Regions from separate parts of the Streptomyces sp. CA-278952 genome, predicted to be linked through region 2. Evidence: riboswitches for the same ligand, from Rfam matches in the RefSeq annotation. Region 2 holds a riboswitch; the other holds the start of a gene.
What was found. A riboswitch is a leader RNA that binds a small molecule or an ion and turns the genes downstream of it on or off. The one in region 2 is predicted to bind cyclic di-AMP.
Positions count from the first base shown of each region.

Region 1: linked by a shared signal. The riboswitch ahead of N7925_RS12910 (C40 family peptidase) and the one ahead of N7925_RS01425 (transglycosylase SLT domain-containing protein) in region 2 are both predicted to bind cyclic di-AMP.

Region 1 covers NZ_CP112880.1:2,962,200-2,969,127, reverse strand. The annotation lists gene N7925_RS12935 (PspC domain-containing protein) at 1-624, shown strand, start outside; gene N7925_RS12930 (LuxR C-terminal-related transcriptional regulator) at 621-1,316, shown strand; gene N7925_RS12925 (GNAT family N-acetyltransferase) at 1,326-2,096, opposite strand; partial or broken gene N7925_RS12920 (C40 family peptidase) at 2,139-2,360, opposite strand; gene N7925_RS12915 (hypothetical protein) at 2,513-2,866, shown strand; gene N7925_RS12910 (C40 family peptidase) at 2,910-4,112, opposite strand; cyclic di-AMP (ydaO/yuaA leader) riboswitch at 4,111-4,278, opposite strand; gene pcrA (DNA helicase PcrA) at 4,548-6,928, shown strand, end outside.
Region 2 covers NZ_CP112880.1:363,008-369,935, forward strand. The annotation lists gene N7925_RS01410 (NAD(P)H-dependent amine dehydrogenase family protein) at 1-775, shown strand, start outside; gene N7925_RS01415 (carboxymuconolactone decarboxylase family protein) at 772-1,254, shown strand; gene N7925_RS01420 (GMC oxidoreductase) at 1,343-2,986, opposite strand; gene N7925_RS01425 (transglycosylase SLT domain-containing protein) at 3,133-3,975, opposite strand; cyclic di-AMP (ydaO/yuaA leader) riboswitch at 3,979-4,137, opposite strand; gene N7925_RS01430 (FAD-dependent oxidoreductase) at 4,621-6,012, shown strand; gene N7925_RS01435 (SpoIIE family protein phosphatase) at 6,090-6,928, opposite strand, start outside.

The sequences.
Region 1 (6,928 bases), 2.6 Mb from region 2:
GTGCGCATGACACAGGACCTCTCCGAGGAGCGCCTGATGCGCATCCGCGCCCAGGAACGGGCCGAGGTCGCCGCCCACGTCCACGACTCCGTGCTGCACACCCTCACCCTGATCCAGCGCAACGCCGACGACGGTGGCGAGGTCAGACGCCTCGCCCGCGCTCAGGAGCGCGAGCTGCGCAACTGGCTCTACAACCCCGAGGGCACCGGCAAGGACGAGGACGACGAGCCGGAGACCCTGGCGGAGGCGGTCAAACGGGCCGCCGCCGAGGTCGAGGACAAGCACGGCGTCCCGCTGGAGGTCGTCGTGGTCGGCGACTGCCCCCTCGACGACAAGCTGACCGCGCAGATGCAGGCCGCGCGCGAGGCGATGGTCAACGCCGCCAAGTACGGTGGCGAGGGCGGCGCCGTCCAGGTCTTCGCGGAGGTCGAGGGCCGCACGGTCTTCGTCTCCGTACGGGACCGGGGTCCGGGATTCGACCTCGACGAGGTTCCCGGGGACAGGATGGGCGTACGAGAATCAATCATCGGCCGGATGCAGCGCAACGGCGGCAGCGCCCGGCTGCGTTCGGTGCCCGGCGGGGGCACCGAGGTCGAGCTGGAGATGGAGAGGGCGAGCGAATGACCGAGAACACCGAAGCCACCGGGGGCCCGGAGCGACGGGTACGGGTCGTGCTCGTCGACGACCACCGGATGTTCCGCACCGGGGTGCAGGCCGAGATCGGCCGCACCGAGGAGACCGGCGTCGAGGTGGTCGGCGAGGCCGCCGACGTCGACCAGGCGGTCACCGTCATCACGGCGACCCGCCCCGAGGTCGTTCTCCTCGACGTCCATCTCCCGGGCGGCGGCGGCGTCGAGGTGCTCCGCCGCTGCGCCCCCATGATGGGCACGGCCGAGAACCCGGTCCGTTTCCTCGCGCTCTCCGTCTCGGACGCGGCGGAGGACGTCATCGGCGTCATCCGGGGTGGTGCGCGCGGCTACGTCACCAAGACGATCACCGGCACCGACCTGGTGAACTCGGTCTTCCGGGTCCAGGAGGGGGACGCGGTCTTCTCGCCGCGTCTGGCCGGCTTCGTCCTGGATGCCTTCGCCTCCACGGACGCCCCGCCGGTCGACGAGGACCTGGACCGCCTCACCCAGCGCGAGCGCGAGGTGCTGCGGCTGATCGCCCGCGGCTACGCCTACAAGGAGATCGCCAAGCAGCTGTTCATCTCGGTGAAGACGGTCGAGTCGCACGTCTCGGCGGTCCTCAGGAAGCTCCAGCTCTCCAACCGGCACGAGCTGACCCGGTGGGCGACGGCTCGACGGCTGGTCTGAGACCGTCGCTCACCTGTCGGCCGGCTCCAGCGAGATGTTGACCTTCTCGCCGACCCGTCGGTAGCCGACGCCCGCGTAGACCCGCTCGACGTCGGGGTCGCCCGGCTCCAGCCAGACCGCCCGGCAGCCCTGGTCGAAGGCCCGTGCTGTCAGCCACGCGGAGAGCGCGGCGCCCACGCCCCGGCGGCGGTGGCGGGCGGCGACGGCGAGCCCGGCCAGTTCGCTCAGGCCGTCGATCGCGGCCGAGCAGCCGCCGGCCCCGGCCGGCGCTCCGTCGAGGACGGCCAGTGCGGCGACCCCGTCGCCGGCGGCCGCCGCGCGCAGCCAGTCGGTCATTCCCGGCTCGGGCTCGCCCTCTCCGCCGAAGCCGTGGTGCTGGACGCGGGCGGCCTCGGTGAACTCCGCCTCGGTGACCGGTGTGCCGATGCGGAGACCGTCGACCGGCTTCGTCGGCCGGAGCTCCTCGCGGCCGCAGGCGAGCACCGGGGCGCGGTTCTCCACGGTGAAACCGGCGGCCAGCAGGGCGGGTTCGACGGCCGGGGCCCAGGCGGGCAGGAACTCCAGGCGCGGAAGCCGTTCGTGCTTCCCGAACGCGTCGACCAGGGCCGCCACCTCGTCCGCCGTGGGTTCCGCGTCCCGGTCGGGAATGGCGTAGTTGGCGTACTTCAGTTCCCAGCCCGGGTTGTGCCGGACGGTGAACGGGCCCACCCGGTAGTGGTCCGGGGAGCGCAGCGCGAGCGCCCGGGCGTAGTCCTGGACGGCGTTTGCCATCGACGTCATACGGGAGTTCCTTCGGCCGGGGATCGGGACCTGCGCGGCGGACTATGCCACCCGGGCCGCTCCGGCGAAAGGCATCTGATCGACGAGCGCGATGCGGACCGGCGCTCCGGGGCGCGGGGCGTGGATCATCTGGCCGCCGCCGGTGCAGAGGCCGACATGGCGGATCCCGGAGGAGAAGAACACCAGTTCACCGGGGGCCGGTTCGGAGCGGGGGACCCGGGCTCCGGCGTTGATCTGGATGTAGGTGGTGCGCGGCAGGCTCACGGCGGGCGTCGGCCGGTTCGGTGCGGATCGCGGTGCGGATCGCGGTGCGGTGTTCGCGCAGCTCGGCGCGGCGAGTGGCGAGTCGGGAAGCGCACAAGAAAGGTTGGCCTCACTGAAAGGTAAATCCTTGGCCCTGGCTAGGCTCCGGAGACATGGACGTACTCATCAATGTCTTCGTCGCCCTGCACATCATCGGCATCGCCTCCCTGCTGGGCGGCTTCCTGACGCAGATGAAGGCCATGGGAGCGGGCACCGCCCGCTTCATCCCCGCCATGCTGCACGGCGCGCTGACCATGCTCGTCACCGGCATCGCCCTGGTCGGGCTCGCTCAGGCCGACGACCAGACCGTGAACAACGTCAAGATCGGCATCAAGCTCGCCCTGCTGGTCGTGATCCTCGCCCTCGTCTACGTCAAGCGGGACGACGAGACGGTGGACAAGGGCGCGTTCGCCGCGGTCGGCGGACTGACGGCCGCCAACATCTTCATCGCCACGGTCTGGACCTGAGCCTCCCCGGGGGCGGCCGCCGGAGGGCCGCCCCCGGCGCGCGTCACGCCGGCCGCACGCTTCCGTAGATCGGCATGGAGTAGATCGACTCCTCGCGCACGTTCGCACCCGGCTTCGGGGCGTGGATCATCATCCCGTCGCCCTTGTAGATGCCGACGTGGCTGATGTCGTCGTAGAAGAAGACCAGGTCTCCGGGGATCAGATCGGAGGTGGCGACCCGCGTCCCGACCTCCACCTGGTCCCAGGTCGTCCGGGGCAGGGTCACGCCCGCCTCCCGCCACGCCGCCTGCGTCAGCCCCGAGCAGTCGTAACTGGAGGGGCCCGACGCGCCCCACACGTACGGCTTGCCGATCTGGGCGCGGGCGAAGGCCAGGACCTTCTCCGCCTTGGCGGCGTAACCGCTGTCCGTACCGGTGCCGGTGCCGGAGCCCGGATCCGTTCCCGTACCGGAACCGGAACCGGAACCGGAACCGGAGCCCGTGCCCGAACCGCCGCCGGACTCCTTCGCCGCCTCCTCGCGGGCCTTCTCCTTCGCCTCGGCGGCCTGCCGGGCGGCCAGCTTCGCCGCCTTCTCCTTCGCCTCGGCCTCCTGTCTGCGCTCCAGCTCCGCCAGCCGCGCCTTCTCCTCGGCGGTCAGCCTCGACAGCAGGTTCCGGGCCTCGGTGAGCTTGGTCTGCACGTCCTTCTTGCTGGAGGCGAGCGTGGCCTGCGTCTCGGTGAGGGTCTCCAGGCTCTTCACCGCCTCCGCGCGCTTCTTCGCCGCCGAGGCCTGCTGCGTACGGACCTCGGTGACGGCCTTCTGCTGCCGCTCCGTCGCCCGGTCCATCAGCCGGCTCTGGTCGAAGTACCCCTGCGGGTTCTCCGCCAGGAAGAACGTCGCCGCGGGCGCGATGCCCCCGTTGCGGTACTGGGCCGCCGCGTAGGAGCCCAGCGCCCGGCGCGCCTCGTTGATCTTCTCGGCCCGCTTCGCCACGTCGGAGAGCAGCGTGTCGACCTTCGTCTGCTGGGACGCGGAGGCGGCCTTGGCCCGGTTGTACTCCTGGGTCGCGGTGCCCGCCTGCCGGTACAGGGCGTCGACCTTCTTCTGTACTTCCTCGACGGCGGGCTTCGGCTCGGTGGGCGCGGCCGTGGCGCTCTGCGTGGAGAGCAGCGTCACGGAGGCCAGCGCGGCCGTCGTCAGCCCGACGGCGGGGGTGGTGGTGCGCACCTTCGTGCGCGGCTTGCGATGCGATGCCAAGACCGGCATCTCCTTCCGTGGACCGCCTACCGGGTTAGCTGTCGGGTTCGGACGGAACGGAAGGCTGTCCTACGGTCCCGGATGCGAGGGCACGGACCGATTCACCCCGGTGTCGCGTGTGGGTCCCCGGTTCCGAACCGCCAGGGCGGCAGGACGGATTCGGCAGAGGCGCCCGTTGGGCGTGGTTCGCCTCAGGGAGGTACGGGCCACCTGACCGAGCACGCTAGCCAACCGGCCCCGCCGCTGGGAAGGACGATGAGCGATATGCCCGATACATTTTCGTGACCTTTCCCGATCAGGGGCCGGGCACCCCCTCCGACCGGGCACTCCTTCACGGAACGTCGACGTCCGGTCTCCGTGCGTACGGGGGACGGCGTGGTGCGAGCGGCTGCTTTCCGGCTTCGGCGGAACGTTGTCAGTCCGGCCGCCTAGACTCGGGAGGCGATGAGCAGCCTCTTTGACGACAGTTTCCTGACCGGCCTCCAGTCCGCGGAGGACGGCCCCCCGCCGCCTCCCGAGGACCACGCGCCCGAAGCGGTGCCGGAGGGACTCTTCGGAGGCGTCTACGACGCGCCCCCGCCGCCCCGGGACGGGTATTACCGGGACGGTCACGCGCGCCCGGTGATCGACTCCGCCGCGCTGCTCGACGGGCTGAACACCGAGCAGCGCGCCGCCGTCGTGCACGCCGGGTCCCCGCTGCTCATCGTCGCCGGGGCCGGCTCCGGCAAGACCCGGGTTCTCACCCACCGCATCGCCCACCTGCTGGCCGAGCGCGGGACGCACCCCGGGCAGATCCTCGCGATCACCTTCACCAACAAGGCCGCGGGCGAGATGAAGGAGCGCGTCGAGCAGCTCGTCGGCCCCCGCGCCAACGCCATGTGGGTCATGACCTTCCACAGCGCGTGCGTCCGCATCCTGCGCCGCGAGTCGAAGAAGCTCGGCTTCACCTCGTCGTTCTCGATCTACGACGCCGCCGACTCCAAGCGGCTGATGGCCCTGGTCTGCCGCGACCTCGACCTGGACCCGAAGCAGTTTCCGCCGAAGTCCTTCACCGCCAAGGTCTCCAACCTCAAGAACGAGCTCATCGACGAGGAGACCTTCGCCGGACAGGCGGCGGACGGTTTCGAGAAGACCCTGGCCCAGGCGTACGCGCTCTACCAGGCCCGCCTGCGCGAGGCCAACGCCCTGGACTTCGACGACATCATCATGACGACGGTCCACCTGCTCCAGGCCTTCCCGGACGTCGCCGAGCACTACCGCCGCCGCTTCCGCCACGTCCTCGTCGACGAGTACCAGGACACCAACCACGCCCAGTACACGCTGGTAAGGGAGCTGGTCGGCCCGGCCGGGGAGGCCGACGCACCCGCCGAGCTGTGCGTGGTGGGCGACGCGGACCAGTCGATCTACGCCTTCCGGGGCGCGACCATCCGCAACATCCTCCAGTTCGAGGAGGACTACCCGAGCGCGACGACGATCCTGCTGGAGCAGAACTACCGCTCCACGCAGACGATCCTCTCCGCCGCCAACGCCGTCATCGAGCGCAACGAGAGCCGCCGCCCCAAGAACCTCTGGACCAACGCCGGCAGCGGCGCCCGCATCACCGGCTACGTCGCCGACACCGAGCACGACGAGGCGCAGTTCGTCGCCGACGAGATCGACCGGCTCACCGACGCGGGCGACGCCAAGGCGGGCGACGTCGCCGTCTTCTACCGGACCAACGCCCAGTCCCGTGTCTTCGAAGAGATCTTCATCCGCGTCGGCCTGCCCTACAAGGTCGTCGGCGGTGTGCGCTTCTACGAGCGCAAGGAGGTCCGGGACGTCCTGGCCTACCTCCGGGTCCTGGCCAACCCCGAGGACACCGTCCCGCTGCGCCGCATCCTCAACGTCCCCAAGCGCGGCATCGGCGACCGCGCCGAAGCCATGATCGACGCCCTGTCGATGCGCGAGAAGATCTCCTTCCCGCAGGCACTGCGCCGCGTCGACGAGGCGTACGGCATGGCCGCCCGCTCGTCCAACGCCGTCAAGCGCTTCAACACGCTGATGGAGGAGCTGCGCACGATCGTCGAGTCCGGCGCGGGGCCCGCAGTCGTGCTGGAAGCGGTCCTGGAGCGTACGGGCTATCTCGCCGAGCTCCAGGCCTCCACCGACCCGCAGGACGAGACCCGCGTCGAGAACCTCCAGGAACTCGCCGCCGTCGCCCTCGAATTCGAGCAGGAGCGCGGCGACGAGGAAGGCGCGGGCACGCTCGCGGAGTTCCTGGAGAAGGTCGCGCTCGTCGCCGACTCCGACCAGATCCCCGACGAGGACGAGGACGGCTCCGGCGTCATCACGCTGATGACCCTGCACACGGCGAAGGGCCTGGAGTTCCCGGTCGTCTTCCTCACCGGCATGGAGGACGGCGTCTTCCCGCACATGCGGGCCCTCGGCCAGACCAAGGAGCTGGAGGAGGAGCGCCGTCTCGCGTATGTCGGCATCACCCGCGCCCGCGAACGGCTCTACCTGACCCGGGCCGCGATGCGCAGCGCCTGGGGCCAGCCCTCGTACAACCCGCCCTCGCGGTTCCTGGAGGAGATCCCGGAAGCGCACCTGGACTGGCGGCGCAAGGGCCCGATGGCCGCCCCCGCCGGGCCCACCTCCGGCATCACGTCCTCGCTGTCCTCCTCCCGTTCCCGCTCGGGCCCTTCGGGTTTCGCGACCCGGCGTGGCGGCGCGGAGAAGCCGACGGTCACCCTGGTGGCCGGGGACCGGGTCACGCACGACCAGTTCGGGCTCGGCACGGTGACGGCCGTCGAGGGTTTCGGCGACCAGGCCAAGGCGACGGTCGA
Region 2 (6,928 bases):
CTCCCTCTATCCGCTCTACGATCAGCGCAACGCCCCGCCGGAGCTGCGGGACCCGGTCCTGGCCGCCATCGCCGAGGGGGGCGGCTCCCTCTTCGTCTCCGGAGTCGACCCCGGCTGGGGCAATGACGTCCTGCCCCTGCTGGTCAGCGGCCTCGGAACCGAGGTGGACGTCATCCGCTGCCAGGAGATCTTCGACTACTCCACGTACGACCAGGAGGAGTCGGTGCGCCATCTGATCGGCATGGGACACCCGATGGACTACCAGCCGCTGATGCTGGCGGAGGCCGTTCCGACGATGGTGTGGGGCGGTCAGATACGGCTCATGGCGCGGGCGCTCGAGGTCGAACTGGACGAGATCCGCGAGACCATGGACCGTCGGGCGCTGGAGTCGACGGTACGCACCCGCACGATGGGCGAGTTCGCGGCGGGCACACAGGGCGCGGTGCGCTTCGAGGTGCAGGGCATCGTGGACGGCGTGCCGCGCATCGTCATCGAGCACATCACCCGGATCCATCCCTCGTGCGCCCCGGACTGGCCGTCCCCGCCCGACGGGGTGGGCGCGCACCGGGTGGTGATCGAGGGCCGCCCCCGTATCGAGGTGACGGTCGAGGCCTCGGACGAGGACGAGAACCGGTCGGCGGGCGGGAACGCCACCGCGGTCGGGCGGCTCGTCTGCGCCATCGACTGGCTGGTGGACGCGGAGCCGGGCCTGTACGACGCACTGGACGTTCCGCTGCGGCCTGCGGTCGGCAGGCTGGGAAGGAGACCGGCATGATCATCGATGTCCCCGAGGGCCAGGAGCCCATCGGTTATGTGTGGGGAGAGATGGTCCCCGGCATCGGCATGGCCGCCGCCGCCTTCTCGATGTCCGTGTACGAGCACACGACCCTGGGGCTGCGGGAGTTCGAGGCGGCCAGGCTGCGGGTCGCGCAGATCAACGGGTGCCTGTTCTGCCTGGACTGGCGGACCGAGCGGGACGGGGCGAAGGTCGAGGAGGAGTTCGCCGGGGCGGTGACCGAGTGGCGTACGACCGGCGCCTTCGACGAGCGCACCCGGCTGGCGGCGGAGTACGCCGAGCGGTACACGCTCGACCACCACGGCCTGGACGACGCCTTCTGGAAGCGGATGACCGCGCACTACAGCCAGGCGGAGATCGTGGAACTGACGATGAGCATCGGCTCGTGGCTGGCGTTCGGGCGGCTCAACCATGTGCTGGGGATCGACGCGGTGTGCGTTCTGCCCGGTCACGGGTGAGCGCGGGCGCCTCCTGACGGAGTCCGGGGCCGCCGGGTTGGCACTCCCGGCCCCGGGCTCTTCGTCGGCCCCCGCATCCTGTGGGCGCCTACAGGTCGGTCGCGATGATCCGTTCGATGTTGCGCTCGGCGAGCGCGGTGATGGTGACGAACGGGTTCACGCTGGTGTTGCCGGGGATCAGTGCGCCGTCGATGACGTACAGGCCCGGGTAGCCGTGCAGCCGGCCGTAGTTGTCGGTGGCCTTGTCCAGGACCGCGCCGCCCAGCGGGTGGTAGGTGAGGTGGTCGCCCCAGATCTTGTGGACGCCGAAGAGGTCCGTGCGGTAGATCGTCCCCTCCTTCTGGTTGATCCTGTCGAAGATGGTCTTCGCGGCGTCGATGGACGGCTGCTTCCACGCCGTCTGCCAGTCCAGCTCGGCTTTCCCCGCCGCCGCGTTCCAGGTGAACCGGGCCCGGTGCGGGTTCTTGGTGATGGAGAGGTAGAACGAGGCCCACGTCTCGATCCCGGTGGGCAGCGGCGCGACTTCGGCGAACGCCCCGCCGGCGTCCCAGTTGTCGATGCCGCCGGTGGGGATGGACGACTGCACCTTCCCCGTCGGGTCCCAGAGGTGGTTGGCCCGGCCGCACATGACGTTGCCGTTGTCGCCCCAGCCCTTGCCGACCTCGTCGTTGAGGAGGGGCAGCGCGCCGGTGGCCTTGAGGCCGACGAGCAGCTTGCTGGTGCCCACGCTGCCCGCGGCGAAGAACACCTTGTCCGCCGTGACGGTCTTGGTGGCGGTCGTCCGGCCGGCGGTGTCCAGCTGGTCGATGAGCACCGTGTAGCCGCCGCCCGGGGCCGGGGTGACCGTCGTGACCCGGTGGAGCGGGGAGATGGTGACCCGGCCGGTGGCCCTGATCCGGTCGATGTAGGTCTTCTGGAGCGATTTCTTGCCGTAGTTGTTGCCGTAGAGGATCTCGGCGTCCAGAGCCGACCTGGGGACGGCCCCGGCCGCCTCCTGCTTCATGTAGTCCCAGTCGTAGACGGCGGGAACGAAGAGGAACGGGAAGCCCGAGCGCTGGGCGTGTTTCCGGCCGACCCGGGCGTACTGGTAGCAGTCGACGCTGTCGAACCAGGCGGGATCGATGGTGGTGACGCCCAGTGAGCTGTTGGCGCGCGGGTAGTAGGTGCTGTACATCTCCTCGGCGTTCACCGTGGGGAGGATCGCGCCGAAGTTCTCCCGGCGTGGGGTGACGGCCATACCACCGTTGACCAGCGACCCGCCGCCTACGCCACGGCCCTGGTAGACGGTGATGCCGGCGAACTCCTCGGCGTCCAGGATGCCCGTGTAGCGGTTGACCTGTCTGTCGATGGGGAAGCCGAGGAAGTTGCTCAGCGGCTGCTTGGTCCGGGTCCGCAGCCAGAAGGAGCGGTCGTCCGGCCTGGTGGTGTTGGCGAAGATCTTTCCGTCCGCGCCCGGCGTGTCCCAGGCCATGCCCATCTCGACCATATGGACGTCGACGCCGGCCCGGGCGAGGCGGAGGGCGGCCACGGAGCCGCCGTATCCGGTACCGACGACCAGCACCGGCACCCGGGCTCCGGAGCCGATCGGCGCTGATGCCGCCCGGGCGCCGGCCCACGCCGGTGCGGTGTGTCCGGCTATCGCCGCTCCCCCCAGAAGAGAACCTGTTCCAGTGATGAATCTTCGACGCGAGACACCCTTGGCCTCGCCGTCCCGCATGGCTGCGTCGCCCATGTGACACACCTCACTCTCGATAGAGTGCAACAGGTTCTACTGTCGATCGCGTGGTAAGTCACTAGAAACTTGGAGGTAACTTCCCGGTACGCCCGAGGGGCCCCGGACCATGAGGTCCGGGGCCCCTCGGGCGTGGGCACGGAGGATCAGTAGGCGCCGAAGACGTTGTCGATCGAGCCGTACCGGTCCGCCGCGTAGTTGCACGCGGCCGTGATGTTGGCGACCGGGTCGTAGCTGTCGGTCGAGGTGCCGGGCACGTGGTAGGCCTGGAAGGTCGGGTCGATGACCTGGAGCAGCCCCTTGGACGGGGTGCCCTTGACCGCGTTGGAGTCCCAGTTGTTGATCGCGGCCGGGTTGCCCGAGGACTCGCGCATGATGTTGCGGTGGATGCCCTCGTAGGTGCCGGGGATGCCCTGCTCGGCCATGACCGCCAGCGACTCCTTGATCCAGCCGTCGAGGTCGTTCGTGTACGTGACGGCCTTCTCGGCGGCCGGCGCGGCCTTTGCCACGGGAGCGGCGTTGACGCGCTCCGAACGGTCGGCACGGTCCGCCTCGGCACCGCGCGCGGTGGACGGGGAAGCCTGGGCGGCCTTGTCCGACTTACCGCCCGAAGGGGCCTCGGTCTTGGATCCGAGGGTCAGCTTGATTCCGGGGTGAATGAGATCGGGATTCTCTCCGATGATCTTCCGGTTGCCTTCGTACAGCTTCTCCCAGCCGCCGCTGACGGAATATTCGCGGGCGATCTTGGAAAGCGTTTCACCGGCCGCCACGGAATGCTGGGCGGGCGCGGCCTGTACGGCGGAATGCGCCTGGGCCACCGAGGCGGGCGCCACGGCCTGCTGCGGAGCCGTGGCGGGCGCGGGGGCCGCGAAGGCACTGGTGGCACCGATCACCGGGAGGGCGAGGACGGCTCCACCGGCGGTCACGGCGGCGAGGCCGCGGCGCAGCGAGATGGACTGGGGACGACGGTGCTTACCCTGTGCGGGCATGGGGGATTTCCTCTCCGGCGCCTACGAGGTGAGCTGTCGGGTTCAGACGGGAGATGTCTGGCCGCACGCTCGTGCGGCTTCACCCCAAGCCGTTCCGGTTACGGATCGGCGACTTACCTGGGTCCCCCGCTCCTGCCGTACGTGAGTGGGTTTCGGATTCCCGGACGGCGGCAGGATTCGGCGTTCCATCCGGATTGACGGTGACCGTAGGCGAGAAACGTCGAACAGAACAAGCCCCACATTCCGGATTCCCTTTTTCGCGGAAGATCGAAAGGCGGAATCGCCGGATCGGATCATTCCGTCACGCCGTCAACTTTCGTCGCACGGAAGGGAACCGATGCTTCCGCTTCCACGTCGGCCCCTTCGGACGTGACGCTCACCACTCCCTCGCGGCGGTGGCGAAAACAAGCTCAAGCAAATGCCCCAGCAGCCCCAATAGGCCCCTTATCGAGCAGAATTCCCAAAAGAAACAAAACACCCATACCGGCACAATAAAACGGGCCAATCGGACACTCTAGGCAGGGCCGGCCGAAGGGCCCGCGGGGCGATCGCTTACGGTGTGCGGTGGAGACTAGTAAGCCAACCCTTACCTCCGACGTACGCTGTACCTGCCCGCGTTCGCCCGCCCCGAAGGATCACCACGCCATGACACGCCCCGTCCGCGTCGCCATTGTCGGAGCCGGCCCCGCCGGTATCTACGCTGCGGACGCGCTGCTCAAATCCGAGGTCTGCCAGGACCCGGGGGTCTCCATCGACCTCTTCGAGCGCATGCCCGCGCCCTTCGGCCTCATCCGTTACGGCGTGGCCCCCGACCACCCGCGGATCAAGGGAATCGTCAAGGCCCTGCACCAGGTGCTGGACAAGCCCCAGATCCGGCTCTTCGGCAACGTCAGCTACCCGCACGACATCGGCCTGGACGACCTGCGGTCGTTCTACGACGCGGTGATCTTCTCCACCGGCGCCGAGGCCGACCGGGCGCTCGACGTCCCCGGCATCCAGCTGGACGGCTCCTACGGCGCGGCCGAGTTCGTCTCCTGGTACGACGGGCACCCCGAGGTCCCCCGCACCTGGCCGCTCACCGCGGAGAAGGTCGCCGTGCTCGGCGTCGGGAACGTGGCCCTGGACGTGGCCCGCGTCCTGGCCAAGACGGCGGACGAGCTGCTGCCCACCGAGATCCCGGACAACGTGTACCAGGGCCTCAAGGAGAACAAGGCGCTGGAGGTGCACGTGTTCGGGCGGCGTGGCCCCGCACAGGCCAAGTTCAGCCCGATGGAGCTGCGGGAGCTGGACCACTCCCCCAACATCGAGGTCATCGTCAACCCCGAGGACATCGAGTACGACGAGGGCTCCATCGCGACCCGCCGGGAGAACAAGCAGGTCAACATGGTCGCGCAGACCCTGGAGAACTGGGCGATCCGCGATGTCGGCGACCGCCCGCACAAGCTCTTCCTGCACTTCTTCGAGTCCCCGGTCGAGATCCTCGGCGAGGACGGCAAGGTCGTGGCGCTGCGCACCGAGCGCACCGAACTGGACGGCACCGGCAACGTCCGGGGCACCGGTCGGTTCACGGACTGGGACATGCAGAGCGTCTACCGTGCCGTCGGCTACTACTCGGAGGAGCTGCCCAAGCTCCCCTTCGACGTGGCCTCCGGCACCGTGCCGCACGAGGCGGGACGCGTCATCGCCGGCGACGAGCCCATGGCCTCGGTCTACGTCACGGGCTGGATCAAGCGCGGTCCGATCGGTCTGATCGGACACACCAAGGGCGACGCGAACGAGACGGTCGCCTGCGTCCTGGAGGACCGGGCAGCCGGTCGGCTGCCGGAGCCGGCCACGCCCGCTCCGGAGGCCGTCGAGGCCTTCCTGGAGGACCGCGGCGTCCGCTACACGACCTGGGAGGGGTGGCACAAGCTGGACGCCCACGAGCAGGCGCTGGGCGCGGTCCAGGGCCGTGAGCGGATCAAGGTCGTGGAGCGCGAGGGCATGCTGGAGGCCTCTGGCGCCTTCGCGCCGGCAGAGCCGCCGGCCGACGCCTGACCAACGCTTGATCGACGCCTGAGCGCGCTTGAGCCGCAGGCGCTTGACCCGCAGGCGCCTGACCGGCAGGACGTCTCTCAGGAGGCCGGATCCGGAGCGCCCGCCGTGCGCCCCGGATCCGGCCTCCTGAACGTGCGCCAGAGGTCCGGCCCGGGCGCCCGGTCCTGACGGGGCCGCCGGACCTCCGGGGTCCCGGCCCACCGGGCGGCGAGCAGGATCGCGATGTCGTCGGGGCGGTCGGTGGCCGCCCTGGCCTCTCCGATGACCTGGTCGGCCGTCTCGGCCAGGGGGACCGCACCGATGCGTTCGACGGTGGCGCGCAGCCGCTCGATCCCCTCGTCGATGTCCGTCCCGGGGCGCTCGATCAGCCCGTCCGTGAACAGGGCGAGCATCGCGCCCGGTTCGAGGCGCATCTCCGTGACCGGGTAGGCCGCCTGCCCGTCGATCCCGAGCACGATGCCGCCGGGCAGGTCCAGCACTTCCGTCCGGCCGTCCGGCCGCCGCAGCACCGGCTGCGGGTGGCCCGCCCGTACGGCGCGGGCCACTCCGGTCACCGGGTCCAGCGCGATGTAGCAGCAGCTCGCGAACTGGCCCGGGTCGAGGTCGATGAGCAGCCGGTTCGTCCCGCTCATCACCTCCCGGGGATCGTGGTTGCTCAGCGCAAACGCCCTTACCGCACTGCGCAGTTGCCCCATGGTCGCGGCGGCGGAGACACCGTGGCCCTGTACGTCGCCGATGATCAGGGCGAGTTCGTGGCCGGTCTCGATGACGTCGTACCAGTCGCCGCCCACGTCCATCCCCTGGGTGCCGGAGAGGTAGCGTCCCAGGGTGTCCACCCCGTCCACCTCGGGCAGCCGGTGCGGCAGCAGGGCGTTCTGGAGTCCGCGGGCGAGGGCCGACTCGCTGTCGTAGCGCT